2 regions of the Vreelandella sp. GE22 genome follow, and region 1 is predicted to be linked to the other one. Evidence: predicted binding sites of a transcription regulator. Region 1 holds the regulator's gene; the other holds the start of a gene.
What was found. The regulator FliA, encoded in region 1, starts transcription of late flagellar genes. The targets are predictions, from matches to a motif close to CTAAAGTTNNNNNNNNNNCNGCCGATA.

Region 1 (14,401 bases):
AACGCGATCGACCGTGCGCAGCCGCTGCAGGATGATCTGGCCGACCGCGCTACCGCGCTCGACAAGCGCTGGGACGCCTGGTTCGAAGCGCCCCAGGAGCTGGATGAGGCGAAAGACCTGGTCAAAGAGACGCGCGCCTATCTTCACAACGTGCCCGAGATCACCGCCGCGACCAATAAAGAGCTGATGGACATCATGATGGCGCAGGATTTCCAGGATCTCACCGGCCAGGTCATCAAGAAGATGATGGACGTGATCCGCGAAATCGAACACCAATTGGTGCAGGTGTTGATCGATAGCGTGCCCGGCGCCGAGGCGCGGGAAACCATGCAGCGCAAGGCTCAGGATCAGTGGGAAAACGACACTGCCCGGCGCAAGGAAGAGCTGCTCAACGGCCCGCAGATCAACGAATCCGCGCCGGATATCGTCACCGGCCAGGATCAGGTGGACGACTTATTGGACGAATTAGGCTTTTAATGCCGCGTTATTAAGACATTGTCCCGCGTCTCATCTGGCACACTAGGTATCTTGTTCAGCCGCCCTTCGGGGCGGCTGACTTTTGGTGCGCGGTTTTTGATGAGCCGGATGGTCGATGGCAGACAACGATAGCGATCAGGAAAAGACCGAAGAGGCCACGCCTCGACGAAAAGAGAAAGCTCGGGAGGAGGGCCAGGTCCCCCGCTCGCGCGAGCTCACGACCTTCCTGTTGCTCCTGGCCGGTGTCATAGGGCTCTGGAGCATGGGGCAGATGCTTTACGATCAGCTCGGCATGGTCATGGAGCGGGCGTTTTTGTTCGACCGCCGACAGGCTTTCGATACCATGCCCATGCTGACCACCGCGCTCGATCTGGGCCGGCGGACGCTGATTTCGCTGATACCGCTTTTCGTGCTGCTCGGCGTCGTCGCGATGGTCGCGCCGGCCCTGCTGGGCGGCTGGCTGGTATCCGCCAAAGCCATGAAGCCGAAGTTCTCTAAACTCAATCCGATCAGTGGCGTCAAGCGCATCTTCTCGAGTCAGGCGCTCATCGAACTTGCCAAGGCGATCGCCAAATCGGTCCTGGTCGGCAGCATCTCCGGCGCGTTCATCTACGTTAATATCGACCGGTTTTTGGGCCTGCCCGACCAGCCGATTCAACAGGCGCTGGCGGATGCCCTGAACATGGCGGCATTGGCGGCGGCGCTGGCGATCTTATCGCTGGTCGTGGTGATTTTGATCGACGTGCCCTTTCAGCTCTGGAGTAACGCCAAAAAGCTGCGCATGAGCCAGGAAGAGATCAAGCGCGAGCACAAGGAGTCCGAGGGCGACCCGCACGTCAAAGGGCGTATCCGTCAGCAGCAGCAGGCCATGGCCCGAGGGCGCATGATGAGTAAAGTGCCCGAGGCCGACGTGATCATCACCAACCCGACGCACTACGCGGTGGCGCTTTCCTACCAAGAAGGCAAGATGGGCGCGCCGCGCGTCGTGGCGAAAGGCGCCGACGCGGTGGCCGCGCGCATTCGCGAGCTGGCGTTTGAAGCGAAGGTGCCACGTCTTGAAGCCGCGCCGCTGGCTCGGGCGCTTTATCATCACGTGGATCTGGATGGCGAAGTACCGGCAGAACTCTACACCGCCGTGGCCGAGGTCATGGCCTGGGCGTACCGTTTGAAAAGCGTGGCGCAAGAAGGGGGCGAAACGCCCCCGACCCCTGAACATTTACCGGTTCCCGACGAAATGACGCATCCCAACCGTGGCCCCGGGGCTAGCGAGGCACGTTCATGAACATTGGCCAATTAATCAGCCAGCGCAACCCGTTTGGCAGTGTGCCCATGAAGCTGTTGGCCGGCCCGCTTCTGATCCTCATGATCCTTGGCATGATGATCCTGCCACTGCCGCCGTTCGCGCTGGATATGCTGTTCACCTTCAACATCGCGCTGGCCATCATGGTGCTGCTGGTCAGCATGTTTGCCTCGAAGCCGCTGGACTTCGCCGCTTTTCCGGCGGTGCTTCTGTTCACCACGCTGTTGCGGTTGTCGCTCAACGTCGCCTCGACTCGCGTGGTCCTCATGGAGGGTCATCAGGGCGGTGCCTCGGCGGGAAAGGTCATCGAAGCGTTCGGTACCTTTTTGGTCGGCGGTAACTTCGCGGTCGGTATGGTGGTGTTTTTGATTCTGGTCATCATCAACTTCATGGTCATCACCAAGGGTGCCGGGCGCATCGCCGAGGTCGGCGCGCGCTTCACCTTGGACGCCATGCCCGGCAAGCAGATGGCGATCGACGCCGATTTGAACGCCGGTTTGATCGGTGAAGAGGATGCCAAAAAACGCCGCTCGGAAGTCGCCCAGGAAGCCGATTTCTACGGCTCCATGGACGGCGCCAGCAAGTTCGTGCGCGGCGACGCCATGGCGGGTCTGGTCATCATGGTGGTCAACGTCATCGGCGGGCTGTTGATCGGTATGATGCAGCATGGCATGGGCTTTGGCGACGCCGCGCGCACCTACACACTGCTTACCATCGGCGACGGCCTGGTCGCCCAGATTCCGGCGTTGGTGATCTCCACCGCCGCCGGTGTCACCGTGTCTCGCGTCAACACCGAGCAGGACGTGGGCCAGCAGATGATCAGCCAGCTTTTCGTCAACCCCCAGGTGATGATTCTGGCCGCGGCGGTGATGGGGCTTTTAGGCATGGTGCCGGGCATGCCCAACCTGGTCTTTCTGATCTTTACCGGGATGCTCGGCGGGCTTGCCTGGCTTTTGACGCGTATGCAGGAGAAAGCGCTGGTCACCGAGGATCTCAAGGAGGCCCCACCAGCGGTGCAGGAAACCCCGGAGGCGAGCTGGGAGGACGTGCAACTGGTGGATACCCTGGGGCTCGAAGTGGGCCACCGGCTGATTCCGCTGGTGGATTCGCGCCAGAAAGGCGAGCTTTTGGCGCGCATTAAAAGCGTGCGCAAGAAGTTTGCCCAGGACGTCGGCTTTCTGCCGCCGGTGGTGCATATCCGCGACAACCTGGAGCTCTCCTCGAACACCTACGTGCTCTCGCTAAAGGGCGCGGAGATCGGCCGGGCCGACGCCCAGCCGGGCAAATGGCTGGCGATCGACCCGGGCCAGGTCACCGGCGAGCTTTCCGGCACGCCCACCCAGGACCCGGCATTCGGTCTGCCAGCGGTGTGGATCGATGCCAACCAGCGCGAGCACGCCCAGGTCTTTGGCTACACGGTAGTAGACGCCAGTACCGTGATCGCCACCCACTTGAACCACCTGCTGCACCGCCATTCGCCGGAGATGCTGGGCCGCCAGGAAGTGCAGAAGCTGCTCGACAAGCTGGGCGACGATCAGAAATCCCTGGTGGAAGAGGTCGTGCCCAAGGCGATTACGCTGACCGTGCTTCAGCGGATTTTACAAAATCTGCTCGAAGAGGACGTCTCGATTCGCGATATACGTACCATTTTGGATACGCTGGCCGAGCACGCCGGCCAGCAGAAAGACCCGGGTGAGTTGACGGCGCTGGTGCGCATCGGCCTTGGCCGGGCGATTACCCAGCAGTGGTTTGCAGGCCAGGAGACGCTGAACGTGATCGGCCTCGATGCCCAGCTCGAACAGGTCCTGATTCAAGCGATGAACGGCAACGGTGCGATGGAGCCCGGGCTTGCCGACACGCTGATGAACCAGGCGCAGCAGGCGCTGGAGCGCCAGGAGGCCAGCGGCGAGCCGCCGGTACTGGTGGTGCAGCACTCGCTTCGCGCTATTGTGGCGCGCTTCTTGCGCCGCCGGCTGCGCCATTTGGTCGTCATGTCTCAAGCGGAAATTCCCGACGACCGTACGCTTAAAATCACCACGCTGGTAGGTGGCCGGTGATGTGTGCTGCGTTGGGCGCTTTGCAGAACCCCGCTTTGGAAAACCTGGAGGTTAACCCATGAGCGTAAAACGCTTTGTCGGCGCTAACAGCCGGGATGTCATGCGCCAGGTGCGCCAGGCGCTGGGCGACGAGGCGCTGATCGTCGCCAATCGGCGCACGGACACGGGCGTCGAGATTTTGGCCATGGCCGAAGAGGCCGCGCTCGAGCAGGCCACGCCGCTCGAAGCGGTGGGCATGGATGAAAGCGCGCCAACACTCCTGGCCGCCCAGCCCGCGCCGGCCCAGGCGAGCCCCGCGCACCCGTTCGAGGAAGTCAGCGAGCGTCTGCTGCGCGAAATGCAGGACATGCGTGCCCTGTTGGCCCGATCGCAAACCGGCGATGCCAAGGGTGCGCCGCCCACCGGCGGTGCCACGGTGACCACGCTTTTGACCCGCGCGGGCTTTGGCAGCGAGCTTGCCGAAGAGATCGGCGCGGCACTGCCCGACTCCCTCAGCGCGCTGGAGCTTCAGGATGAGCGGCTGCTCGGCTGGCTGCACCGCCAACTGATAGCGCGGCTTTCCGTGCTTCAGAGCGAGGCGGACTTTTTCGACCAAACCGGTATCGTGGCGCTGGTGGGGCCCACCGGCGTTGGCAAGACCACCACCACCGCCAAGCTTGCCGCGCGCTTTGTCATGCGCCACGGCACCCGGCCGGTCGCGCTGGTCACCACCGATAGCTTCCGGATCGGCGCCCACGAACAGCTACGCATTTATGCGCGCCTGCTCGATACGCCGATGTACGCCCTCGATCACGAGCAGCCCATCGACAACCTGCTGGGGCGGTTAGGCGGCAAGCAGTGGGTGATCATCGACACCGTGGGCATGAGCCAGCGTGATCAGCGTGTCATCGAGCAGATCGGCCAGCTCCAGGGCGGCGAATCCCGGGTGCGCCTGGTGCTGGTGCTCAACGCCGCCAGCCAACCCGAAACCCTGGAAGAGGTGGTGCTTCGCTACCGCCAGGCTGCGCGGGCGGCGGGCGCCGAGCTCGACGAGTGTATTATTACCAAACAGGACGAAGCGGGGCGTTTGGCGCCGCTTCTGGATATCGTCATGCGCTTTGGGCTGCGCGTGCTGTTCTCCTCCAACGGCCAGCAGGTGCCCGAGGATATGGCGCTGGCCGACCCGGCCGCGCTGGTCGAGCAGGCGCTGGCAGGCCATACCGACGCCGCGCCGGACCGCCCGCCGTGGCCGAACGCGCCGCTGGCACCGCGCTGGTCCCAGGACGTGCTGGGCCAGGGGCGCCGGCTGAGTCTGCTGCTCGCGCAGCTGCGTGAGCGGGTGGCCGGGTTTGCGCTGCTCGAAGCGGTATGGGATATCGGCGCGCTGCCTGGCGTACTGCACGACCAGCGCCTGGCGGCACTTGCTGACCAGGCTTGCGAGCAGAATGCGTTGGGCATCGTCTGGTCACCGCGGCGCAACGAGCGTGGCATGGAGTGGTCGATGCCGGATCTGAGCCTCGATGCCGACGGCCAGCTTTGTGCGCTAACGCTTTTACAGCACCGCCAGCCCGCCGGCTGGCAGGCTCGTATCGACGCCCAGCGCCAGGCGGCGGTCCATCTGCTGCCGACCCTTGCCGAGGGCGAGACCCTGGACGCGCTGGAAAGCGAGCGTTTGACCTGGGTCAGCCAGGCGACCGGCGCTCAGCGGATATACTGGCAGGGCGAGCGCTACGCGTTGACGACCCTGTTTGGCGAAAGCGAACTCTCGCATCGAGTCGACGTACGCTTTCGCGGCCAGCCGCTACAGCTATGGAATGCCCACGCCGAGGTCACCGACCAGGCCGGGCGGCATTTTCTCGCCTGGTACGGCGAGCTGCGCGACCCGGAAAGCGCCAAGCGCGTGGCCAAACGCTACTGGCTCACCCCGGCGCGGCTGGGGGCCGAAGTGCTATCGCTGCTGGTCACTCAGCTGCAAAGCGAAGGCGCGGCTATATTGACCAAGCGAGCCTGGCGCGCGCTCAAGGAAGCCGATGGCGGCGAGGTCAGCGCCCAACTGCGCCTTTTGATGGCCAGTGGTGCCGCCGCGGCCGCCACGCACCTGGACAACGCCCAGGACGAGGCCGCGCAAACGCTGCGCCAGGACGTGATGCGCCTTTCCAAAACATCTCGCAAGCGCCGCGATACCGCGCTACTCGACGCGCTGATGCATATGTTGATGACCCGGGACGCCATCCGCCAACTGGGTAGCGTCAGCCGCGAGGCCCTGGCATGAGCGGCGGCGACCAGGCATCGGGGCTGCGCCAGTGGGCGAGCCTGCGCAACGAAGAGCGCGCGCAGCAGGCTGTGAGCGAGCACGCCGAGCCCGAGGTGGACACCCAAGCAACCCCGCCGGCAAGCGACGCCGCCACGCCGGTGGTCAAGACGCCGCTGGCAGTGGTGGGGCTACCGACGAAAAGCGTCGCCCCGGTCAAAGAGCGCCTGGGCGAGTGGGCCGAACTTGGCCGGCGCTGGGCGGCGACCCCGGAAAGCTGGGAGGTCGTCCCGGTGGATGCCAGCGAGCCGATGGAGGCGCTTTGCGAGCGCTATTCACGCTGGGCGCTTTGGGTGCGCAGCGACGCGGACGCCTTCGCGAGCATGTATCGCACGCTGCGCCAGCTCAACGACAACCAGGGGCCCCGCCAGCTACTGGCGCTGCACGAGCCCGGCTTGCCCCGCGAAGGGCTTTTAGACAATTTGCAGAAGGCGGCGGCGAATTATCTGAATATCGAACTGCTGCTACTAGCGCGGTAGGCCACAATGAAAAAGCGTTTTCTGAAAAAGAGTCTTCAAGGCGTCGCGCTACTAATGGCGATGGGGGCGAGCCTGACAGTGACCGCTCAGGCGGGCACAGGCAGCTGGAGTAAGGAGGTCACCGGTATGATGGTGGCCATGAGCGACCGGGCGGTCAGCAGTCAGGTTTTGGCGCCGCCGCCGGTAGCGGAGATCGCCCAGGGGCGTATCGAAGGCGTTCACTGGCGGTATGAGGCACCGTTCGGCGCCGCGCTGCATGCTTGGCTTTGCCACCCCGAGCGCTGCGTCGAGCTAAGCGGCCAGCGCGGAAGCGAAACCGGGTTTGCCGGGCTTTCCGCCGATGCGCCGCTGGCGTTTCGCTTCGCGTTGGGGCGCGGGCAGCGGCCGATGCGGGTAAAAGGGCTTCACGTGATTGTGAACTACCAGTGACGAGTGTATAGCCACGAGGCACGAGGATGTATACAGCACAAGGCAGAATTCAACACAGCGAAATGGTCACTCAGCACATGCCGCTGGTGCGCCGCCAGGCGCTGGCGCTGCAGGTCCGCCTGCCGGCGAGCATCGAACTCGATGATCTGATTCAGGCCGGCATGGTCGGCCTATTGGAGGCGCTCGGGCGCTTTGACGCCTCCCAGGGGGCGAGCTTTGCCACCTTTGCCAGCCAGCGGATTCGCGGGGCAATGGTCGATGAGCTGCGCACCCGGGATTGGCTGCCGCGCAGCGTGCGGCGTTCGGCCCGGGCCATGGACGAGGCGGTCCGCCATCTCGAACAGAACCTGGGTCGGGCGCCGGAGGAGGGCGAGATCGCCCGGCATCTGGACATGCCGCTCGGCGAGTATCACCAACTGCTCAACGACGCCAACAGCGGCCACCTGCTGCCCTTCGAGGAGCTTCTGGAAGAGGGCGGGGAACCCGCTCAGGAGGCGCTGAATGCGCCTTTTGAGGAGCTTTTGGATGGTCAGCAGCGCGAAACTCTGATCGCGGCGATCGAAGCGCTGCCCGAGCGGGAAAAGCTTTTGATGGCGCTTTACTACCAGGAGGAGCTCAACCTGAAAGAGGTGGGCGCAGTACTGGGGGTGACCGAATCGCGTGTTTCACAGCTGCACAGCCAGGCGATTAGCCGTCTGCGCGCGCGGCTGCACGAGCCAGATTGACGCATTTTAACCGTTAAACCCAACCGGCGAGGAGCCGTCGATGAACCCCTCTACCTTGATCGGTATATTTGCCAGTATTCTGCTACTGGTTAGCGTGCTGTTTTTCACCGCGGAATCCCCGGAGAGCTTTCTCAACTTGCCCGGGCTTGCCATCGTGGTGACCGGCACCCTGGCGGCGACCTTCATCAGCTACCCGCTCAAGGAGGTACTGCGGGTGGTACGCCTGGTGGGGCTGGTATTTCGCCGCGAGAACACCTACGTGCGCGACGATATCAACGAGCTGGTGTCCATGTCGCGGCTCTGGTTCAAGGGCGACGTACGGGCGGTGGAGCGCGAGCTCGAACACACGCGCAACCCGTTTCTGCGCACCGGCATTCAGCTGGTGATCGCCAACACCAAGGAAGATGAAATTTTCGACATGCTGCGCTGGCGTATCGCCCGGCTCAAGGCGCGCGAGCACGCCGAGGCGCAGATCTTTCGCACCATGGCGACCTACGCCCCGGCCTTCGGCATGATCGGCACCCTCGTGGGGCTGGTGAATATGCTGGAGGTCATGGACGCCGGTGATCTGGAGGTGATCGGCCCACGCATGGCGGTGGCGCTGCTCACGACCTTCTACGGTATCTTGCTTGCCAACCTGGTCTTCAAACCGGTGGCGGTGAAACTCGAGCGGCGCACCGAGGAGCGCTTGATCACCATGAACATGGTGCTCGAGGGCATCTCGCTGATCACCAAGCGCCGCTTGCCGTCGTTCATCGAAGAGACGTTGAACTCCTTCGTGGCCAACTACAACGACGAGATTCGTGATGCCAACGTGAAGCCGCGCGCCGAGAACGACGCGCCTGCCAAGGGGTAGGGCGATGAACCGCGAAGCCCGCCACGCACTGGAATCGCCATTCACCGGGGATGGCGACAGTGAAGATGGGTGGCTGACCAGCTACCTGGACGTATTGACGTTGTTGATCACGCTGTTCGTGCTGCTGTTGGCGCTCACCCCGGCGGGCACCGGCGACGAAGCCGCCGGCACACCCACGACCTCGGGTATTCAGCCGCTCTCTTCGGGACTTCAACCGCTCTACAGTGGGCTGAGCCCGGCGATGGACGGCCTCGATATTCAAGGCGTGAGCGTCTCCGAGGGGCGCGAAGGCATTACCCTGCGCATCGACGATAGCCTGCTGTTCGATAGCGGCGCGGCGCGGCTGACCGCTCAAGGCGAAGAGGTGCTGGAAAGCCTTGGCGAGGTCATCGACACCTTCGACGGTGAGATATCAGTGGAGGGGCACACCGACAACGTGCCGATCGCCACCGCCTCGTTTGCCTCCAACTGGGAGCTTTCGACGGGGCGGGCGATTGCCGTGGTGCGCCATCTGGAAGAGGAAGGCGTGGCGCGGGAACGCCTGCGCGCCGTTGGCTACGCCGATACGCGCCCGCTCGAGGCGAACGACTCCGTAAGCGGGCGCGCCGCCAACCGGCGCGTCGAGTTCGTACTGCGCCGGCCGCCGAACGCCCAGGCGCCGGCCTCGCGTTAGGCGCTGGCGCAGCGGCGCTGCGTTTCGCGAATCGCCTCGCCGGCGCCCGCCAAACTGAACGTCATGGTCCAGGGCGGTTCGTCGCCCTGATCGAAACCGATATAAAGCTGCTCGCCGTCGCTCATTTGACCGAGCAGCGCATCGAGCTCGCCCAGGTAGAAGTGGCTATAGAAGCCGTCATCCCCCTCCTCGACGATAAACTCCGCCATGGTGTCGATCAGCGGCGCCTGGTCGACGCGCAGCCGGGCCGGTACCAGGTTCACCGCGCGGCTTTCGGTTTGCGTCTGTTCCAGGGTGACGCGCATCTCGAGCCAGGGCAGGTGGCAGATGCCTTCGGTGGCGTTCACGCTCAGCGTGGCGTCCGAGTAGCTTTGCGTCTCGACGGCGCGGAAATGGCGCTTGTCCTGGGCCTCGAGGGTCACGGCTTGCCAGGCGTCAAAAGCGGCGTCCTGGCTCACCGGGTAGCGCTCGGCCAGCGCCGCACTGAAAAACGAAAGCCCGGCCGCGCCCAGCGCGAAAGAAGCAAGTAAGCGAGTGGTCATGATGTAAAAGGCCAAACGTTGAGCAGGTTAAAAAGGCGTAGCCGGATCAATCGGACTGGCCGAGCAGGGGCCTTACGCTGTCGTTTAAGTAGCAATCGTCGAACTCGCCTTCCGCGGCCAGCGCCGCCATGTTGGGAATATTGACGTGGTGACGGTCACGATACACCAGGCCATCCTCGCTGAGCGCCGTGAAGGTTCGGCTGACGTGCACCGGGCTAAGGCCGAGTACGTCGGCCAACTGCTCCTGGGAGAGCGGCAGACGGAACTGGCCGGTAAGACCTGTGTTGGTCTGGCTCAGGCGAACGTACATTTCATGTAGAAAGTGAGCCATTTTCTGGCGCGCAGTGCGCCGTGCCAAATTGACCAGCCGCTCGGTCAAAAGCGCCTGCTGGCGGCTGCTGATGGCGAACATCACCGAGGTCAATGGCAGCGAATCATTGAAAAGATCGATCATTCGCTTGTGGGGAAAGCGGCACACCACGCTGTCGGTGATAAAGCGCACGTTTTCCAGGCGCTTCGAGAAGGCGAACTCGCGCAGGCCGATGATATCGCCGGGCAGGAACACTTCCAAAATATGCCGGTCGCCGTTTTCCAGGTGGCGATAGGAGTACGCCCAGCCGCTACGCAGCGTGCAGAATTCGTTCGCCGGGTCTTTCATTTCCCATAGAAGCGAGCCCGCCTTTTGATCCATCGGGCTCTCTTCCAGCGAGTCGAGCAGCTTCTCTTCCTCTTCTGACAGCGAATAGAAGTGATTGAAATGGCGGACAATACAGCTTTTTTCCTGCCCCATGATCGGTTTCTCCTCTTTTGAGTAGCATACGCTCGACTAGCTGGTGGCCATGGGTTTAACCGACCCTCAAAGGCCAGCTTAACGCCGGCCTTTGACGTGCGAGTAGTACTCTGACTATTTCTTTTTTAAAAGCGGTCCCAAAAACTCGCCGGTATGGGAGCCTTTTTTCTTCACAAGCTGTTCCGGCGTGCCTTCGCCAATGATGCGCCCGCCGCCGGAGCCGCCTTCCGGGCCGAGATCGACGACCCAGTCCGCGGTTTTGATCACATCCAGGTTGTGCTCGATGACCACGATGGTATTGCCGTGGTCGCGCAGGCGATGAAGCACCGTCAGAAGCTGGCGAATATCCTCGAAGTGTAGCCCGGTGGTGGGCTCATCGAGAATATAGAGCGTCTGGCCGGTGTCGCGCTTGGCAAGCTCGCGGGCGAGCTTGACCCGCTGGGCCTCGCCGCCGGAGAGCGTGGTCGCGCTTTGCCCCAGGCGAATATAGGAGAGGCCGACGTCCAAAAGCGTCTGCAGGCGCCGCGCAATGGCCGGTACGGGGCTGAAAAACTCGAGCCCTTCTTCGACGGTCATCTCCAGCACGTCGTGAATGTTCTTGCCCTTGTAGTGAATATCCAGGGTTTCGCGATTGTAGCGCTTCCCCTTGCACACGTCGCAGGGTACGTAGATATCCGGCAGAAAGTGCATTTCTACCTTGATCATGCCCTCGCCCTGGCACGCCTCGCAGCGCCCGCCCTTGACGTTGAAGCTGAATCGGCCGGGCTTGTAGCCCCGCGAGCGCGCCTCCTGGGTGCCGGCGAACAATTCGCGAATCGGCGTAAAGATCCCGGTGTAGGTAGCCGGGTTGGAGCGCGGCGTGCGCCCGATCGGGCTCTGGTCGATATCGATGACCTTGTCGAGCTGATCGAGCCCTTCGATGGCTGCATAGGGCGCTGGGGTCAGCGTCGAGGCGCGGTTCAAATCCCGGGCGGCGATCGGCATCAGCGTGCCGTTGATCAACGTCGACTTGCCCGATCCGGACACCCCGGTAATGGCGATGAAAAGCCCCAGCGGCAGTGTCAGCGTCACGTTTTGCAGGTTGTTGCCGGTTGCCCCGCGTAGCACCAGCTGCTTTTCCGGGTTGCCGGGAATGCGGTAGGGCGGTATCGCGATTTCGCGGGTGCCGCACAGGTACTGGCCGGTCAGCGAGTCCTTGTTGTCCATGATGTCTTGCGGCGTGCCCTGGGCGACGATTTCGCCGCCGTGGACCCCGGCGCCGGGGCCGATGTCCAGCACGTGATCGGCGGCGCGAATGGCGTCCTCGTCGTGCTCGACCACGATCACCGTGTTGCCTAAATCGCGCAGCCGTTCCAGGGTTTTCAGCAGCCGGTCGTTGTCGCGCTGATGAAGGCCGATGGAGGGTTCATCGAGAATGTACATCACGCCGACAAGCCCCGCGCCGATTTGGCTCGCCAAGCGAATCCGCTGGGCTTCACCGCCGGAGAGCGTATCGGCGCTGCGCTCGAGATTCAGGTAATCGAGGCCCACGTTGACCAAAAACTCGAGCCGCGAGTGGATCTCGTTGACGATCTTCTCGGCGATTTCGCCCTTGCGCCCGGGCAGCGCCAAGTTGGCAAAATAATCCCAGGCCTCGCCAATCGGCGTGCGTACGATGTCGGCGATATTGTGATCGTCGACGAAGACGTGGCGTGACTCGCGGCGCAGGCGCGTACCGTTGCACGAGGTACAGGGCTTCATGGCGATGTACTTGGCCAGGTCGTCGCGCACCATGTTGGACTCGGTTTCGCGGTAGCGGCGCTGCATGTTGGGCAGCACGCCCTCGAAGGCGTGTTCGCGGGTCACCTTGCGGCCGCGGTCGCTGACGTAGCTAAACGGCACGGACTCGTTGCCGCTACCGTTGAGAATTACATCACGCTGGTGCTTCGAGAGCGCGTTCCAGGGCGTTTCGAGCTCGAAATCATAGTGCTTGGCCAGCGCCTGGAGCTGGGTGAAGTAGTAGATGTTGCGCCGGTCCCAGCCCTTGATCACCCCTTCGGCCAAGGATAGCTCGTCGTGGCTAATCAGCTTTTCCGGGTCGAAGTACTGCTGGATCCCCAGGCCGTCGCAGGTGGGGCAGGCGCCGGCGGGGTTGTTGAACGAGAACATCCGCGGCTCGAGCTCGGCGAGCGAGTAGCCGCACACCGGACACGCAAAGCGCGAGGAGAACGCCATGTCCTCACGCTCGCTATCCATGAAATGGATCATCGCCGTACCGTCGGCCAAATTCAGCGCCGTCTCGAAGGACTCCGCCAGCCGCTGGGCGATATCGTCGCGCACCTTGAAGCGGTCTACCACGACGCTGATGTCGTGCTTCTTGCGTTTGTCGAGCGGGGCGATGTCGTCAAGCTCCAGCACCTGGCCGTCGATCAACACGCGCACGAAGCCCTGGGCGCGAAGCTCGGCCAGAAGCTGCAGGTGCTCGCCCTTGCGGCCCTTGACTACCGGGGCGAGCAGCATCAGCCGGGTGCCTTCCTCCAGATTCATGGCCTGGTCGACCATCTGCGAGATGGTCTGGGCTTCCAGGTCTTCGCCGTGTTCCGGGCAACGCGGCGTACCGGCGCGGGCGAACAGCAGGCGCAGGTAATCGTAGATCTCGGTAATCGTGCCGACCGTCGAGCGAGGGTTGTGGGAGGTCGATTTCTGCTCGATGGAGATCGCCGGCGAAAGCCCTTCGATATGATCCACATCGGGCTTTTCCATCATGGAAAGAAACTGACGCGCGTAGGTAGAGAGCGACTCTACGTAGCGCCGCTGCCCTTCGGCGTACAGCGTGTCGAACGCCAGCGACGATTTGCCCGACCCCGAAAGGCCCGTAATCACAATCAGCTTATTGCGCGGCAGCTCCACATCGATCTGCTTGAGGTTGTGAGTGCGTGCACCTCTGACCAGAATGCTGTCCATCAACACCTCGAATCGCGTGGCAAAAGCGTGATTATACGTTTGCCGGTCCCATTACGGCAAAGCGGCAGAGACGCTTTGTCGCAAGGCGAGCGTTTCCAGCGCCTGGACAAAGCGCTAGAATGGACGGCTTTTCTGGGCTTTCACCCGCCTCCGACCGTTTAAAAGGGCACTATGCGCAACCTTTCCACACTGCTGCTGGCCTCTGAGCGCCGCGCAATCAGTGGGCTGGCGGGGCTTTATGCGTCCCGTATGCTGGGACTTTTCATGGTGCTGCCGGTGCTTGCGCTCTACGCCGACACACTAAGCGGCGCCACGCCGCTACTGATCGGTGTCGCGCTGGGCGTTTACGGGCTGACCCAGGCCACGCTGCAGATTCCTTTTGGTTTGCTCTCGGACCGCTTCGGGCGCAAGCGTATCATCGCCCTGGGGCTTTTAATGTTTGCCTTGGGCAGCGTCGTTGCGGCCATGGCCGACTCCATCGGTGGGATCATTGCCGGTCGCGCTCTGCAGGGCGCCGGCGCGGTGGCCGCTGCGATCATGGCGCTGCTGGCCGATCAAACCCGCGAGCAGGTACGTACCGCCGCCATGGCCACCATCGGGCTTTCCATTGGCGTCTCTTTCGCCGTCGCCATGGTGCTCGGCCCCTGGCTTGCCGGCTGGGCGGGGCTTTCGGGCATTTTCTGGGTCACCGCGCTGCTCACTTTCGTCGGGCTATTCGTTTTGTGGCGCTGGGTACCGCCGGCCCCGCGCCGGGTGCGCCACAAGGATGTGGGCATGGACCGGGCGCAGTTCAAAAGCGTGGCGGCGCGGGCGGACCTGTGGCGTTTGAACGCCTCGATC
Region 2 (14,401 bases), 400 kb from region 1:
ATGTGCCACGAAGCCAGCGGTGTGGCGCTGGGGGAGGCGCTGGGCACCGGCAAGGGCAGCGTGCGCTTGGAAGACTTCGAGCACGCCGAGGCGATTTTTGTGTTTGGCCAAAACCCGGGCACCAACCACCCGCGTATGCTCGGTACTCTGCGCGAGGCCGCCGAGCGCGGCGCGACTATCGCAAGCTTCAACCCGCTGCGCGAACGGGGTCTCGAGAAATTCGCCGACCCGCAAAAGCCGCTGGAGATGCTGCGGGGCGGCAGCCACCGGATCAGCTCGCACTACTTCTGCCCGAAGCTTGGCGGCGATATGGCCACGCTGCGGGGTATTGCCAAGGCGCTGTTCGAGCGCGAGGCCAGCGGCGAATCGGTGCTGGATGAGGCCTTTATCGACCAGCACACCGAGGCGTTCGAGGCCTACAAGGCGCAAGTGGATGCGACCGACTGGGCGGCGCTGGAGGCGCAGTCCGGTTTGAGCCGCGACGAAATGGGCCAGGCCGCCGAGCTTTACGCCCGCTCTAACGCGACCATTATCTGTTGGGCGATGGGCATTACCCAGCACGTGCACTCGGTGCCCACCGTGCGCGAAATCGTCAATGTATTGATGCTGCGCGGCAATATGGGCCGGCCCGGCACCGGCACCTCGCCGGTGCGCGGCCACTCCAACGTGCAGGGCGACCGCACCATGGGCATTTTCGAAAAGCCCACTGACGAGCTGCTGGACGCCCTGGAGGCGCGCTACAAAACGCCGATGCCCCGGGAGCACGGCGTGGACTCCGTCGCCGCCGTGGAGGCGATGCGCGACGCGCCCGGCAAGATATTCCTCGGCCTGGCGGGTAACTTCACCCGGGCGATTTCGGACAGTGGGGTGGCCGAGGCGGCGATGGGCCAGTGCCGGCTGACCGCCTTCATCAGCACCAAGCTCAACCGCAGCCACCTGATTACCGGCGAGAAAGCGCTGATTCTGCCGTGCCTGGGGCGCAGCGAAATCGACAAGACCGGCGGCAAGACCCAACTGATCACCGTCGAAGACTCGATGAGCATGGTGCACGGCTCCGCCGGCATCAACCGCCCGGCACGCGATGATCTGCCTTCCGAGATCGCGCTTTTGACAAAGCTTGGCGAGCACCTGCTGGGCAGCGAGAAGGTGGACTGGGCGGCGATGCGCGAGGATTACGACGTGATTCGCGATCACGTGGAAGCGGTGATTCACGGTTTCGATAACTTCAACGAGCGGGTGCGCGTGCCGCGCGGTTTTTGGCTAGGCAACCCCACCGCCGAGCTCACCTTTCCCACCGAAAGCGGCAAGGCCGTGTTCTCGAGCGAAGCGCTCCCGGAGCGCGTCATCCATCAGCAAATGGCTGAGCGCGACGGCTGGCTAACGCTGCAAACCATGCGCTCTCATGATCAGTACAACACCACGGTGTACGGCTACAACGACCGCTACCGCGGCATCGAGAACGGCCGCCAGGTGGTGTTTTTGAACGCATCCGATATTGCGCGTCTGGGCGTTGAAGCGGGGCAGTGGGTCGACCTGGTGGGCGAGTCCGGCGATGGCGTAACCCGCCGCGTCGAGGGCTTCAAGGTCGTGGCGTATGATACGCCCAAAGGGTGTGCGGCGGCGTACTACCCGGAGACCAACCCGCTGGTGCCGCTCTCCCACAAGGGCGACGGCAGTCACACCCCGGCGTATAAATCCATCGCCATCCGCCTGGAACCCAGCGCCCGCATTGCCTGATGACCAGGATCTAAACAGCGCGCTAAAAGCGCTCCAGCGCGCCCATCCCAAGCTCGACACGCTCAGCGCGCTGGTGCTGGTGGCGCTGGATCGGGTGGCCGGGGAGGCCGCGCTTTCCACCGCCCAACTGGCGCGGCGCCTCGAGATCGAGCACGCCCTGATTCGCCGCGCCTGCGCCGAGCTCGAAACCGAGGGCTGGGTGGTGATTGATCCCGCCGCCGGGCCGGGGCCCGCGCTACGAGTACGCCTGAACGCCTCGCTTTGGCTTTAACGCCGGCTCTTTAGCGTGGGTGGGGCGTTTATTTTGCCAGCAAAGCCAGGCGTTTTTCGATCGCCGCCTGAATACCCGGTGCATCCAGCCCGCAGTCGCGCAAGAGCTCGTCCGGGGTGCCGTGCTCGACGAAGCTGTCCGGTAGGCCCAGCGTCAGCACGTTCGCCTGGATATTTTCGGCGTGCAGCAGCTCCAGCACGGCGCTCCCCGCGCCGCCGGCCACCACGTTTTCTTCAAGCGTCACCAGCAGGTCGTGCTCGGCGGCGGCCTCCAGCACCATTTGATGATCCAGCGGTTTGATCGAGCGCATGTTGATATGCGTGGCGCCCAGGGTCTCGGCAACTTCCTGTGCCGGGCCGTTCATGCTGCCAAAGGCGAGCAGCGCGATGCGGGGGCCTTCGCCCTCGTCGGCGCGGCGGCGGTGCTCGGCGCGGCCGATGGTCATGGGCTCCAGATGCTCGGGAGTCGCCACCCCGGGGCCGGTGCCGCGGGGGTAGCGCACCGCGGCGGGGCCTTCGTGATAGTAGGCGGCGCTCAGCATGGCGCGGCACTCCGCTTCGTCCGCCGGAGCCAGCAGCACCATGTTGGGCACGCAGCGCAAAAACGAAATATCCATGCTGCCGTGGTGGGTCGGGCCGTCTTCGCCCACCAGCCCGGCGCGGTCGATGGCGAAGGTGACATCGAGCCCCTGTACCGCCACATCGTGAATCAACTGGTCGTAACCGCGCTGCAAAAAGGTCGAGTAGATCGCCACCACCGGCTTCATTGACTCACAGGCCATGCCGGCGGCCAGGGTCACCGCGTGCTGCTCGGCGATCGCCACGTCGAAGTAGCGCGCCGGGTACTCTTTCGAAAAGCGGATCAGATCCGAGCCTTCGCGCATGGCCGGGGTAATCCCCATCAGGCGTTGGTCGGCGGCCGCCATATCGCAAAGCCAGTTGCCGAATACATTGCAGTACTTCTGCTTCGGCGCGGCGGGGGCGGCGCTCTTTTGGGCCTGCGCTGCCGCCTTGTTGGGCTTTTCAAGCTTGGTGATCGCGTGATAGCCGATCTGGTCCGCTTCGGCGGGCAGAAAGCCCTTGCCCTTGACGGTTTTGATATGCAGAAACTGGGGGCCGGGTTGGTCGCGAAGCGCGCTCAGGGTGTCGGTCAGCGCTTCCAGGTCGTGGCCGTCGATCGGGCCCACGTAGTTGAAGCCGAGCTCCTCGAACAGCGTAGCGGAGCTTACGAAGCCCTTCATGTGCTCTTCGGTGCGCTTGGCAAGCTTGAGCGCTCCCGGCAGGTGGGAGAGCACTTTTTTGCCCTCTTCGCGCATCTTAAGATACGGCTTGCTTGCCAGCATGCGCGCCAGATAGGTGGCCAGGCCCCCGACGTTTTCCGAAATCGACATTTCGTTGTCGTTGAGCACCACGAGCATATTGGCGTTGACGTGGCCGGCGTGGATCAGCGCTTCGAACGCCATACCGGCGGTCAAGGCACCGTCGCCGATGATCGCGCAGACCTGGCGCTCATCGTTTTGGGCGCGGGCGGCCAGTGCCATGCCGAGCGCGGCGGAAATCGAGGTGCTGGAGTGGCCCACGCCGAAGGTATCGAATTCGGACTCCGCGCGGCGGGGGAAAGCGGCCAGGCCGCCGTGCTGGCGAATGCCGGTCATGGCCTCGCGCCGCCCGGTCAGAATCTTGTGCGGGTAGGCCTGGTGGCCGACATCCCACACCAGCCGGTCGCTGGGGGTGTTGTAAACGTGGTGCAACGCCACGCTTAGCTCGACCACGCCAAGCCCTGCGCCGAAGTGCCCGCCGGAGACCCCCACGCTATATAAAAGGTACGCGCGCAGCTCGTCGGCCAGTTCGGCCAGCTGACGGTCGTTCATGGCCCGCAGGGCCGCGGGATGGTCAAAAGAGTCGAGCAGCGGCGTGGCCGGGCGCTCGCGGGAAATCTCGTCGAACAGCTTCATGGGCATGGTGTCACGGTCGTTTTTTGTACAGGCATCGTTAATGGTCGCGCTCGATCATGTAGTCGGCAAGCTCGGCCAAGGGGGCGCCTCTTTCACCTAGCGGCGCAAGGGCGGCGGTGGCCTCGGTGATGAGCTCGCGGGACTTGCGCTTGGCGCCTTCAAGGCCCAAAAGGCTCGAGTAGGTAGGCTTGGCCCGCAAGGCGTCGGCGCCGGATATCTTGCCAAGGGTCGCCGTATCGCCGGTCACGTCCAGGACGTCGTCGTGGATTTGAAAAGCGAGCCCGATGGCGCGGGCGTAGTGAGCCAGTGCTGCAAGCCGTGGGTCGGTTTCCTCGACGGCGACAAGCCCGCCCAGGCGTACGGCGGCTTCGATCAGCGCACCGGTCTTATGGGCGTGCATGTGGGCAAGCGAGGCGACATCGGGCAGCCCGCCCACGGCGGCCAAATCCAGCGCCTGGCCGGCGACCATGCCCTGGCGCCCGGAGGCCGTGGCCAGGGTCGTCACCATGGACCCCAGACGCGGGTGATGAGTTCGCGCCAGCACTTCAAAGGCCAGCGCCTGCAGGGCGTCGCCGGCCAAAATGGCGGTGGCTTCGTCGAACGCCTTGTGTACCGTGGGTTGGCCACGGCGCAGGTCGTCATCGTCCATGGCAGGCAGGTCGTCGTGGATCAGCGAGTAGGCGTGAATCAACTCGATGGCCGCCGCCGGGGCGTCCAGCGGCTGCTCTTCGGCACCCAGTGCCCGACCCGCCAGATACACCAGCAGTGGGCGCAGGCGCTTGCCGCCCACCAGCAGGCCGTGGCGCATCGCCGCCTCCAGACGGGCATCAACGGCAGTGCTCTGGTCGAACAGCGCGTTTAGCGTGGCATCGACCCGGGCGCTGCTGGTTTCGCGGTGCGCGCTTAGGCGCATGGGGCTTTCGCTTACCATGGGGGCGTGTCCTCGGCGTCGTCCTCAGTGGGGGCATCACTTGGCGCGCTGGCCGGGCCATCGAAGGGCGTCATGCTCAACTTGCCATCACCGTCTTCGCTTAACGCGCGTACTTTGAGCTCCGCGCTGTCGAGGCGCTTTTGGGCATCGCGAGTCAGCGTTACGCCCTCTTCAAAGGCGGTCAGCGCCTCCTCCAGGGAGAGCTCGCCTGATTCAAGCCGCTCCACCAGGGTTTCCAGTTGGGAAACCGTGGCGGCGAAATCCTGTGAGGGGGGAGTGCTATCGCTCATTGACCCATGCCTACCTATTGACGCCCTTTGCCTGGGCTTCGAGTGTGCCTACTGTTAAGGGCACAGTATACACCCAGGCCAGGGGGTGGCGCCTGCCCAGGGCTACGCCGAGCTTTCAACGTGCGTCTCGTTCATTTTGAAAACGCACACTTTTCATCCACTCGGGCCGCCGGGAAGGGGCCTTGTCATGCTACCATGATGGCCTTTCATGAACCGATAAACGGCGCTTCGCCGAGCATAGGGGTTGATTCAGCCATGGCCAAAACGTCCCTGGACAAGAGCAAGATAAAAATCCTGCTACTCGAGGGCGTCCACCAGAGCGCGGTGGACAATTTTCGCAACGCCGGATATGAAAATATCGAGCATCTGCCCACGTCCCTGGACGAAGAGGCGCTGATCGAGAAAATCCGCGATGTCCACTTCATCGGTATTCGCTCGCGTACGCAGCTCAACGAGCGCGTGTTCGCCGCCGCCGAGAAGCTCGTCGCCGTTGGCTGTTTCTGTATCGGTACCAACCAGGTGGATCTTAACGCTGCGCTCAAGCGCGGTGTGGCGGTCTTCAACGCGCCGTACTCCAACACGCGCTCGGTGGCCGAGCTGGTGCTGGCGGAAGCCATCATGCTGCTGCGCGGTATCCCGGAGAAAAACGCCCGAGCCCACCAGGGCGGCTGGCTGAAGTCGGCGAAGAACTCCCACGAAGCCCGCGGCAAGACCCTCGGGATCGTCGGCTATGGCAGCATCGGCGCACAGCTCTCGGTGCTGGCTGAGTCGTTGGGCTTCAACGTCATCTATTACGACGTGATCACCAAGCTTGGCATGGGCAACGCAAGCCAGGTCGGTAGCTTTGAAGAGCTTCTGGGCCGGGCGGACGTGATCAGCCTGCACGTGCCGGATCTACCCTCCACCCGCTGGTTGGTAGGGAAAAAAGAGATCGCGACCATGAAACCGGGGGCGATCTTGATCAACGCCTCCCGCGGAAGCGTCGTGGAGATCGAGCCGCTGGCCGAGGCGATCAAATCGGGTCATCTCAACGGCGCGGCGGTGGATGTCTTTCCGGTAGAGCCCAAGGGCAATAGCGAGGAGTTCGAAAGTCCGCTGCGCGGGCTGGAGAATGTGATCCTGACACCCCACATCGGCGGCTCGACCCTGGAAGCCCAGGAGAATATCGGCGTCGAAGTAGCGGAAAAGCTCACCACCTACTCCGACAACGGCACCACCATCACCTCGGTCAACTTTCCCGAAGTGGCGTTGCCCGCGCACCCGGACAAGCACCGCCTGCTGCACATTCATAATAACGTGCCCGGTGTGCTCTCCGAGATCAACCGCGTGCTCTCGGAAAACGGCATCAACATCTCGGGCCAGTACCTGCAGACCAACGAAAAGGTCGGCTACGTGGTGATCGACGTGGACAAGGCCTACGGCCCGCAGGCGCTCGAGGCGCTCAAGCAGGTCGAGCATACGCTGAAAATCCGCGTGCTCTACTCATCGCAAAATAGCTAAACGGCCTTGTCCCGAGGGCCGTGCCGACCCGCCCTATGCGAGGGCGCTGTGAACCCTTCCCTGGGCGCTACTTTCGCCCTCCCTGGCGAAAGACGCTCGCTACGGGCGGCTCGGCACGGCAGATATAACGGCCTCCTTCGGGAGGCCGTTTGGCGTTGGGCTTAGGCCAAATCGAACAGCAGTACCTCGGCATTGACGGCGTCACCCAGTTCAAGCGGCTCGTCCGGGGTGAGGGCAGCGGCGTCCCCGGCTTCAAGGCGGGTGTCGTTGACCGTCAGCTCGCCTTTCACCACATGAAGCCAAACGTGGCGCCGGGGCGGCACTGCGCCGACGTCGCCATCGAACAGGCCGCCGTAGAGGTTGACGCTCTGGTGGATACTCACCGAGTCATCGTCCCCGTTTTGAGAGACGAGCAGGCGCCACTGCCCCTGGCGAGACGCCGTGGAAAACGCTTTTTGCTCGTAACTCGGCGCGATGGCGCGGCTTAGCGGCTCGATCCAGATCTGGAGAAAGTGCAGCCCTTGGGTTTTGGAATGGTTGTACTCGCTGTGGCGCACGCCGGTGCCGGCGGACATGCGCTGCACATCGCCCGGGCGCATGATTTCCCCGTTGCCCATGCTGTCCTCGTGGGCCATTTCGCCTTCGAGCACGTAGGAGATGATCTCCATGTCCCGGTGGGGATGGGTGCCAAAACCGTAGCCCGGTTTGACCCGGTCTTCATTGATGACCCGCAGGGCGCGAAAGCCCATATGCGCCGGGTCCATGTAGTTGGCAAAAGAGAAGGTGTGGTACGAGCGCAGCCAGTCGTGGTCGGCGTAGCCGCGCTCCAGGGAGCGGCGAATCTTCATGAGAATTCCTGGGTGAACGGGCAAACGCTCACTATACGCCGGGAGAATGCCCCCGGTGGTGAAGCTTTTGAGCCTTTAACGTCGATAAAATCGACGAATGACGCTTTTTGGGGCGCGATTGACCTGCGTCAACGTGTCGGCGTTCAAGCGCCCGGCGGTTTGCGCTAGAATGGGCGCGTTTTTAACCCGGTCCGCCCTTTACGAGGGCGACTACCTGGAGAGTTCGATGACCCAATCTGCCTCGGCGGCGCCCATCGTGGTGGCCGCGCTGTATAAATTCGTCACCCTGAACGATTTCGAAGCCCTGCGCGAGCCGCTCAGAAAGGCCATGGCCGATAACGGCGTAAAAGGCACGCTGCTGATCGCCAAAGAGGGCATCAATGGCACCGTGGCAGGCCCGCGGGAAGGGATCGACGCGCTGCTTGTCTGGCTCACCGCCGACCCACGTTTGGCCGATATCGACCATAAAGAGTCCTTCTGTGACGAGATGCCGTTCTACCGCACCAAGGTAAAACTTAAAAAAGAGATCGTCACTTTGGGCGTCGACGGTATCGACCCCAACGACACCGTGGGCACCTACGTCGAGCCCGAAGAGTGGAACGACGTGATTTCTGACCCGGAAGTACTGGTCATCGATACGCGCAACGACTACGAAGTGGAGATCGGCAGTTTCGACGGCGCCATCGATCCGAAAACCACTTCCTTCCGGGAGTTTCCCGACTACGTGCGCGAGCACTATGACCCGGCCAAGCACAAGAAAGTCGCCATGTTTTGCACCGGTGGTATCCGCTGCGAAAAGGCCTCGAGCTTCATGCTCAAGGAAGGCTTCGAGGAGGTGTATCACCTCAAGGGCGGCGTGCTGAACTATCTGGAAAAGGTGCCCGAAGAGAAGTCGCTGTGGCACGGCGAGTGCTTCGTGTTCGATAACCGGGTCACCGTGCGTCATGATCTTAGCGAAGGCGCTTTCGAGCAGTGCCACGCCTGCCGCCGGCCGATTTCCGAAGAAGACATGCAAAGCTCGGCCTATGAGCCGGGTATTAGCTGCCCGCACTGCATCGACTCGCTGCCCGAGAAGACCCGCGCCGCCGCCCGGGAGCGCCAGCGCCAGATCGAGCTGGCCAAGGCCCGCGGCGAACCCCATCCGCTGGGCCATGACCAGCGTAAAAGGGCCTAAGCGCTAGCGCTGCCCTCATCGACAGCGCCGCCCGGCGCTGTTGTACCCCTGCCCGCCAGAATGGGATTTATTTCCGTAAACGCGACACCGGCCCACGGCTCGCGTTATCCTGCTCGCTTTGCGCCGCAAGTGAGTAAGGAGAGAGCACGGTGAGTGACGCCAAGCGCAGGTCAGTGGGACGCCCGGCAGGCACCGCAAAAGCAAGCGGCGGGCACAGTCAGTCGCTGGTACGTGGCCTAACGCTGCTCGAACATCTGGCGGCAAGCCCGTTGGGGCTGGCCCTTTCAGAGCTTGCCGAACAGGCCGAGCTCGCCCCCTCGACCGCCCATCGGCTCCTTCAAGCGCTGCAAAGCCAGGGGTTCGTGACCCAGGAGAGCGAACAGGGGCTTTGGCGCATCGATGTCAAAACCTTTCGCATCGGTAACAGCTTTTTGGAGGCCCGCGACGTGGTCGCCACCAGCCGCCCGTTTCTAAGAAGGCTCACCTTCGAAACCGGCGAAACCGCCAACCTGGGTATTCGCGATGGCGCCACGGCCGTGTTTCTCGCCCAGCATGAATCCCCTCAGATGATGCGCATGATCACCCGTCTTGGCTCCCGCGCGCCGCTTCACGCCTCCGGTGTGGGCAAGGCGCTGTTGGCCGGCATGAGCGATGACGAGCGCAGCGAGCTTTTAAAAGGCGAGGCGCTCGCACGGGTGACCCCCAATACCTTTTTTGACTCCGACGCACTGGAGACAGAGGTGCGCACCATTCGCGCTCAGGGCTTTGCCTGCGACCGTCAGGAGCACGCCGTTGGCCTTCACTGCGTGGCGGCGTGCATTTTCGACGAGCGGCGCATGCCGGTCGCGGCGATTTCGGTGTCCGGGCCCATGACGCGTATCCCCGAAGAGCGCCTTTTGACGCTTGGGGCGCTGGTGCGCGAGGCGGCCAACAACATCACCGCCAAGCTCGGCGGGCGGCTGCCGGATGCGTGACAGCGCTTTGTCAGCCGCGCGTTGGCAAGTGTCGGGCGACCTTGAAAATGATGAATTTTGTGTAACGAGCGTTTTTTAACTCATGCTACGCTGCGGCCTGAAAAATCAGCCGCTTTAAACGCCCCATGCACGCTATGCTGTGCGTAAGGCGATTTAGCCGTTGGATTGCAATTACTACACCACCTAAAGGGAGACTCCGGTGTGAGGCCACTACGTTCATTATTCGGGCTAAGCGTTTGGTTGCTTGCGCTCTTCGTCATGATAAGCCCGGCGCTGGCGCAAACCACGCTCGGTGCCGATGAAGAAACAGCAAGCGCCGATACCCAAGCGCCACCCTCCTACGAGGCGCTAGCCAACCTTCTTGAAAACGACCAGTCCCGCCAGCAGCTCATCGAGCGTTTGCGAAGCGAAGCCTCTACGCTTCCCGGCGAGCTCAACGAGGAGCTCTCCCCGGAGGCCGCCGCCGCCGGTGGCAACGTCGCGCCCGAGGACGTTTCCTTGCCCCGCCAGCTCGCCGAGCTGACCAGCCGGGTAGTGGGGGATGTCGGCACGCAGCTCGAGCAGGCGGTCGGCATCGTCGGTGGCCTGTTTAGTGGCCAGGGCGGCGGCGGTAGTTTCGATACCGCCGCTTTCATCAGCGCGGCGATCAACCTGGGGATAGTGATTGCGGCCACCTTCGTCGTCTTCATGGTGTTTCGACGGCTGGCGAAATCGATATTCACACGGCTTAGCGGCTGGTCGCAAACCGGTGAAGGGGCCTCCTCGATACTGCGCCTGGTGGCCTGTGTGGCGATTGCCGCCGTGGTCGATGCGCTGCTGATTGGCGCCTCCTACGTCGTGGGTAATTTGGTCGCGACGTTTGCAGTCGGTGAAACCGGCGAGCTTTCCACGCGCGCGTCGCTCTTCCTCAACGCCTTTTTGATCATCGAGCTAATCAAGGCGGCGTTTCGTATGCTCTTCTCGTCGCGCTACGAGGGCCTGCGCCTGCTACCTATTTCCGCGCCGGAAGCGTCCTACTGGAACAGCTGGATCGCCCGGCTGGTGGGTATGGTCGGCTACGGCCTGATGGTCGTGGTGCCGCTGATCAACTTCTATATCACGCCCACGCTTGGCCAAGCGGTCGGCACGCTGATCATGGTGCTGACGTTTATCTACGCCGTGACCGTGGTGCTTAAAAACCGCGTGCGCCTGCGGGATAACCTGCACGGCATGGGCAGCCGCACCACGATGACGGCCAGCCGTATTTCGCTGAACCTGTTCGCCCGGACCTGGCACCTGTTCGCGCTGCTCTATTTCCTCATCGTATTCGTGCTGACCCTGGTGCGCCCGGGCGACGCGCTGCCCTTCGTGCTGTTCGCCACGCTCAAAACCCTGGTCGCAGTCGTGGTGGGGATTCTGCTCTCGAGCTTTTTGACCCAGTCCATCGGCCGGCGTATCCAGCTTTCCGAGGATCTGCGCCGCAAGCTTCCGATGCTGGAGCATCGCCTCAATAGCTACGTGCCCAATGCGCTTCGCGTGCTACGCACGATCATCCTGGTGGCCGTGGTCATGGTGGTGCTGGATGCCTGGGGCGCCTTCAACCTGGCCGGCTGGTACGCCTCCGAGCGCGGCGCGCTGATCGTGGGCCGTTTGATCAGCATCGCGGTGATTTTGATCGTGGCGCTAGGGGTTTGGCTCGGCCTTGCCAGCCTGATCGAGCACAAGCTCAACCCGGAAACCGGCGGCGGCGAACCCTCGCCCCGGGCCAGAACGCTACTCAGCCTTTTCCGTAACGCCCTGGCGGTGGCCATGGTGACGATTACCGGCATGATCGTGCTGTCTGAAATCGGCATCAATATCGGCCCGCTGATTGCCGGTGCCGGTGTGCTGGGTCTGGCCATTGGTTTTGGCGCCCAGAAGCTCGTGCAGGATGTGATCACCGGCGTATTCATTCAGATCGAAAACGCTATGAACACCGGCGATGTGGTCACCGTGGGCGGCGTCACCGGCACCGCCGAGCGTCTGAGCATTCGCTCGGTGGCAATTCGCGATCTCTCCGGCACCTACCACGTCGTACCGTTCTCGAGCGTGGATACCGTCTCCAACTATATGCGCGAGTACGGTAACCACGTGGGTGAGTACGGTATTGCCTACCGTGAAAACATCGATTACGCCATCGAACAGCTGCAGCTCGCGTTTGAAGATCTTAAAGCGAGTGAAGAGCATGGCTTCAAGCTGCTGGCGGATATGACCGTGGCCGGCGTGACGGCGCTCGCTGATAGCTCGGTGAACATTCGCGTGGTGATCAAGACCACGCCGGGCGATCAGTGGGGCATAGGCCGTGCCTACAACCGCCTGGTCAAGATGCGCTTCGACGAAGCTGGTATCGAGATCCCGTTCCCGCATACCACGCTCTACTTCGGCGAGGACCGCGACGGCAAAGCGCCGCCCGCGAACCTGCGCATTCTGGATTCGACCGCCAAAGAGAAGAGCGCGGTGCAAACGCCGGTCTCCGAATCCGCGGCGCCCAGCCAGTACACAAGCGAAGCGGACCACAAGACGCCGCACCACGACGACGTCGAGGACACCGACGATACGTAAACGTATCTAAAGTGAAAGACCAGCAGGGCCGCCTTCGGGCGGCCCTGCTGCGTTTGCGGTGCCTGCTCATGTTTTCCAGGCGAAGGCCGATACATTCATCAGGCGTTCATCCAGGGATACACCGCAACCATGTTCAGCCTCAAGACCAATATGTCGTCGCTGCTGGTGCAGAATAATCTACGCACCAGCCAGCAGATGATGCAGACCTCCATGCAGCGGCTCTCTTCAGGGCTGCGGATCAATAGCGCCAAGGATGACCCGGCCGGGCAGGCGATTGCCAACCGTATGGGGGCGCAAATGCGCGGCATGGGCCAGGCCATTCGCAATACCAATGACGGTATCTCCCTGGTGCAAACCGCCGAAGGCGGGCTGAATCAAATCAACGATAACCTGCAGCGTATCCGCGAACTCAGCGTTCAGGCCGCAAGCGACACCTACAGTGCCAAGGACAAACGCTCGATTCAGGACGAGATCGACCAGCGCCTGGACGAGATCGACCGCATCGCGGGCCAAACTAACTTCAACGGCAACAACCTGCTTGGCGGCACCCGGGAATTTTCCATCCAGACCGGCGCCAACTCAGGCGACAGCATCAGCGTGCGCATGGTGTCGATGGACCGTCAGGCGCTGGGCCTCGAGGGTTTCAGCGTGCTTCAAGGGGAGGCCACGGACAAGCCCATGGCGCTTTTGGATGAAGCGATTGGCAAGCTCGACCTCCAGCGAAGCTACTTCGGCGCTACGCAAAACCGCTTCGAGAGTGTGATCGAGGGCCTCGACAACAGTATCGTCAATCTTTCCGCTGCCCAGTCACGCATTCAGGACGCCGACTACGCCCGGGAAGCTTCCAATATGGTGCGTGCGCAGATTCTCCAGCAGGCCGGCATCGCTATACTGGCCCAGGCCAACCAGCAGCCGCAAATGATCTTGCGATTGTTGGAAGGGTTGTAACCTCCAACGTCCCACGCCTTCCTTTCGAACCTGACTTCTAAAAGATCACTCGACGCCACTGACGAAAGCAGGGCGCCGCGTGTTATTTCGTTTGTGGTGCGCCACACTTGTTTGCTTTGATAAGGGGAATCTCCCTACAACAAAGTGAGGCAGCGCCATGGCTCAAAGCTCGTTTCTATCCACCGATGAGGTTCGCGACCGTTTCTCCAGGGCGATGTCGGCCATGTACCAAGCGGAGGTGCCACAGTACGGCACGCTCCTGAGGCTGGTCGATCAGGTCAACAAGGAGACGCTCGAGTGCCAGCCGAGACTTCGCCGGCGTTTACAAGCCCAGGACGAGCTGACCCGGCTAAGCGTCGAGCGCCATGGCGCCATTCGCGTAGGCACCGCCGACGAGTTGGCCATGCTCGGCCGCTTGTTTGCCGTGATGGGTATGCACCCGGTGGGCTACTACGATCTCTCTGAAGCGGGGGTGCCGGTGCACTCCACCGCCTTTCGCCCCGTCGACGATGCTGCCCTGGCCCGTAACCCCTTTCGCGTCTTTACCTCGCTTTTGCGCATGGAACTGATCGAAAGCGATACGCTCAGAGCCCGCGCCGAGGCGATTCTGGCCGAGCGGGATATCTTTACCCCCAAAGCGCGGGCGTTGATCGAGCGTTTCGAAACCCAGGGCGGTTTGAGCGAGGAAGAGGCTGAGGCCTTCGTGACCGAGGCACTGGATACTTTCCGTTGGCATCAGGAAAGCACGGTCGATTTGGACACCTACCAGGCCCTTCACGATGAGCACCGCTTGATTGCCGATGTCGTCTGCTTTCACGGCCCGCACATCAACCACCTGACGCCGCGCACGCTGGATATCGACGAGGTGCAGCGGCGCATGCCCCATGAAGGCATGAATCCAAAGGCAGTGATCGAAGGGCCGCCGCCGCGGGCGTGCCCCGTCTTGCTGCGGCAAACCAGTTTTAAAGCGCTGGAAGAGTCGATCCGCTTTAGCGGTGCTACCGAGGGCAAACACACCGCCCGCTTTGGTGAAATCGAACAGCGCGGCATGGCCCTGACGCCCAAGGGTCGGGCGCTGTACGACCAGCTTTTGAGCGAAGGCCGCACGCGGGCTCAGGGGTTGGACAATAACGCCTACCAGGCAGTGATGAGCCAAGCGTTTGAAACGATGCCCGATAGCTTCGAGGAAATGCG

Region 2: a site for FliA is predicted at 12,325-12,351, ahead of ACWHRL_RS16965 (flagellin N-terminal helical domain-containing protein). Genes of this name have one in related genera too.

Annotation. Positions count from the first base shown of each region.
Region 1 covers NZ_OZ309110.1:127,790-142,190, forward strand. Annotated here, with positions in the region: gene cheZ (protein phosphatase CheZ) at 1-477, shown strand, start outside; gene flhB (flagellar biosynthesis protein FlhB) at 593-1,759, shown strand; gene flhA (flagellar biosynthesis protein FlhA) at 1,756-3,834, shown strand; gene flhF (flagellar biosynthesis protein FlhF) at 3,893-6,085, shown strand; gene ACWHRL_RS00620 (hypothetical protein) at 6,082-6,603, shown strand; gene ACWHRL_RS00625 (flagellar protein FlhE) at 6,610-7,032, shown strand; gene ACWHRL_RS00630 (RNA polymerase sigma factor FliA) at 7,059-7,757, shown strand; gene ACWHRL_RS00635 (motility protein A) at 7,798-8,613, shown strand; gene ACWHRL_RS00640 (OmpA/MotB family protein) at 8,618-9,286, shown strand; gene ACWHRL_RS00645 (hypothetical protein) at 9,283-9,828, opposite strand; gene ACWHRL_RS00650 (Crp/Fnr family transcriptional regulator) at 9,875-10,618, opposite strand; gene uvrA (excinuclease ABC subunit UvrA) at 10,733-13,561, opposite strand; gene ACWHRL_RS00660 (MFS transporter) at 13,733-14,401, shown strand, end outside.
Region 2 covers NZ_OZ309110.1:3,611,822-3,626,222, reverse strand. Annotated here, with positions in the region: gene ACWHRL_RS17015 (FdhF/YdeP family oxidoreductase) at 1-1,737, shown strand, start outside; gene ACWHRL_RS17010 (MarR family transcriptional regulator) at 1,730-2,008, shown strand; gene dxs (1-deoxy-D-xylulose-5-phosphate synthase) at 2,037-3,968, opposite strand; gene ACWHRL_RS17000 (farnesyl diphosphate synthase) at 4,000-4,893, opposite strand; gene ACWHRL_RS16995 (exodeoxyribonuclease VII small subunit) at 4,887-5,183, opposite strand; gene serA (phosphoglycerate dehydrogenase) at 5,439-6,683, shown strand; gene ACWHRL_RS16985 (pirin family protein) at 6,845-7,531, opposite strand; gene trhO (oxygen-dependent tRNA uridine(34) hydroxylase TrhO) at 7,758-8,705, shown strand; gene ACWHRL_RS16975 (IclR family transcriptional regulator) at 8,855-9,679, shown strand; gene ybiO (mechanosensitive channel protein) at 9,881-12,259, shown strand; gene ACWHRL_RS16965 (flagellin N-terminal helical domain-containing protein) at 12,389-13,207, shown strand; gene hglS (2-oxoadipate dioxygenase/decarboxylase HglS) at 13,365-14,401, shown strand, end outside.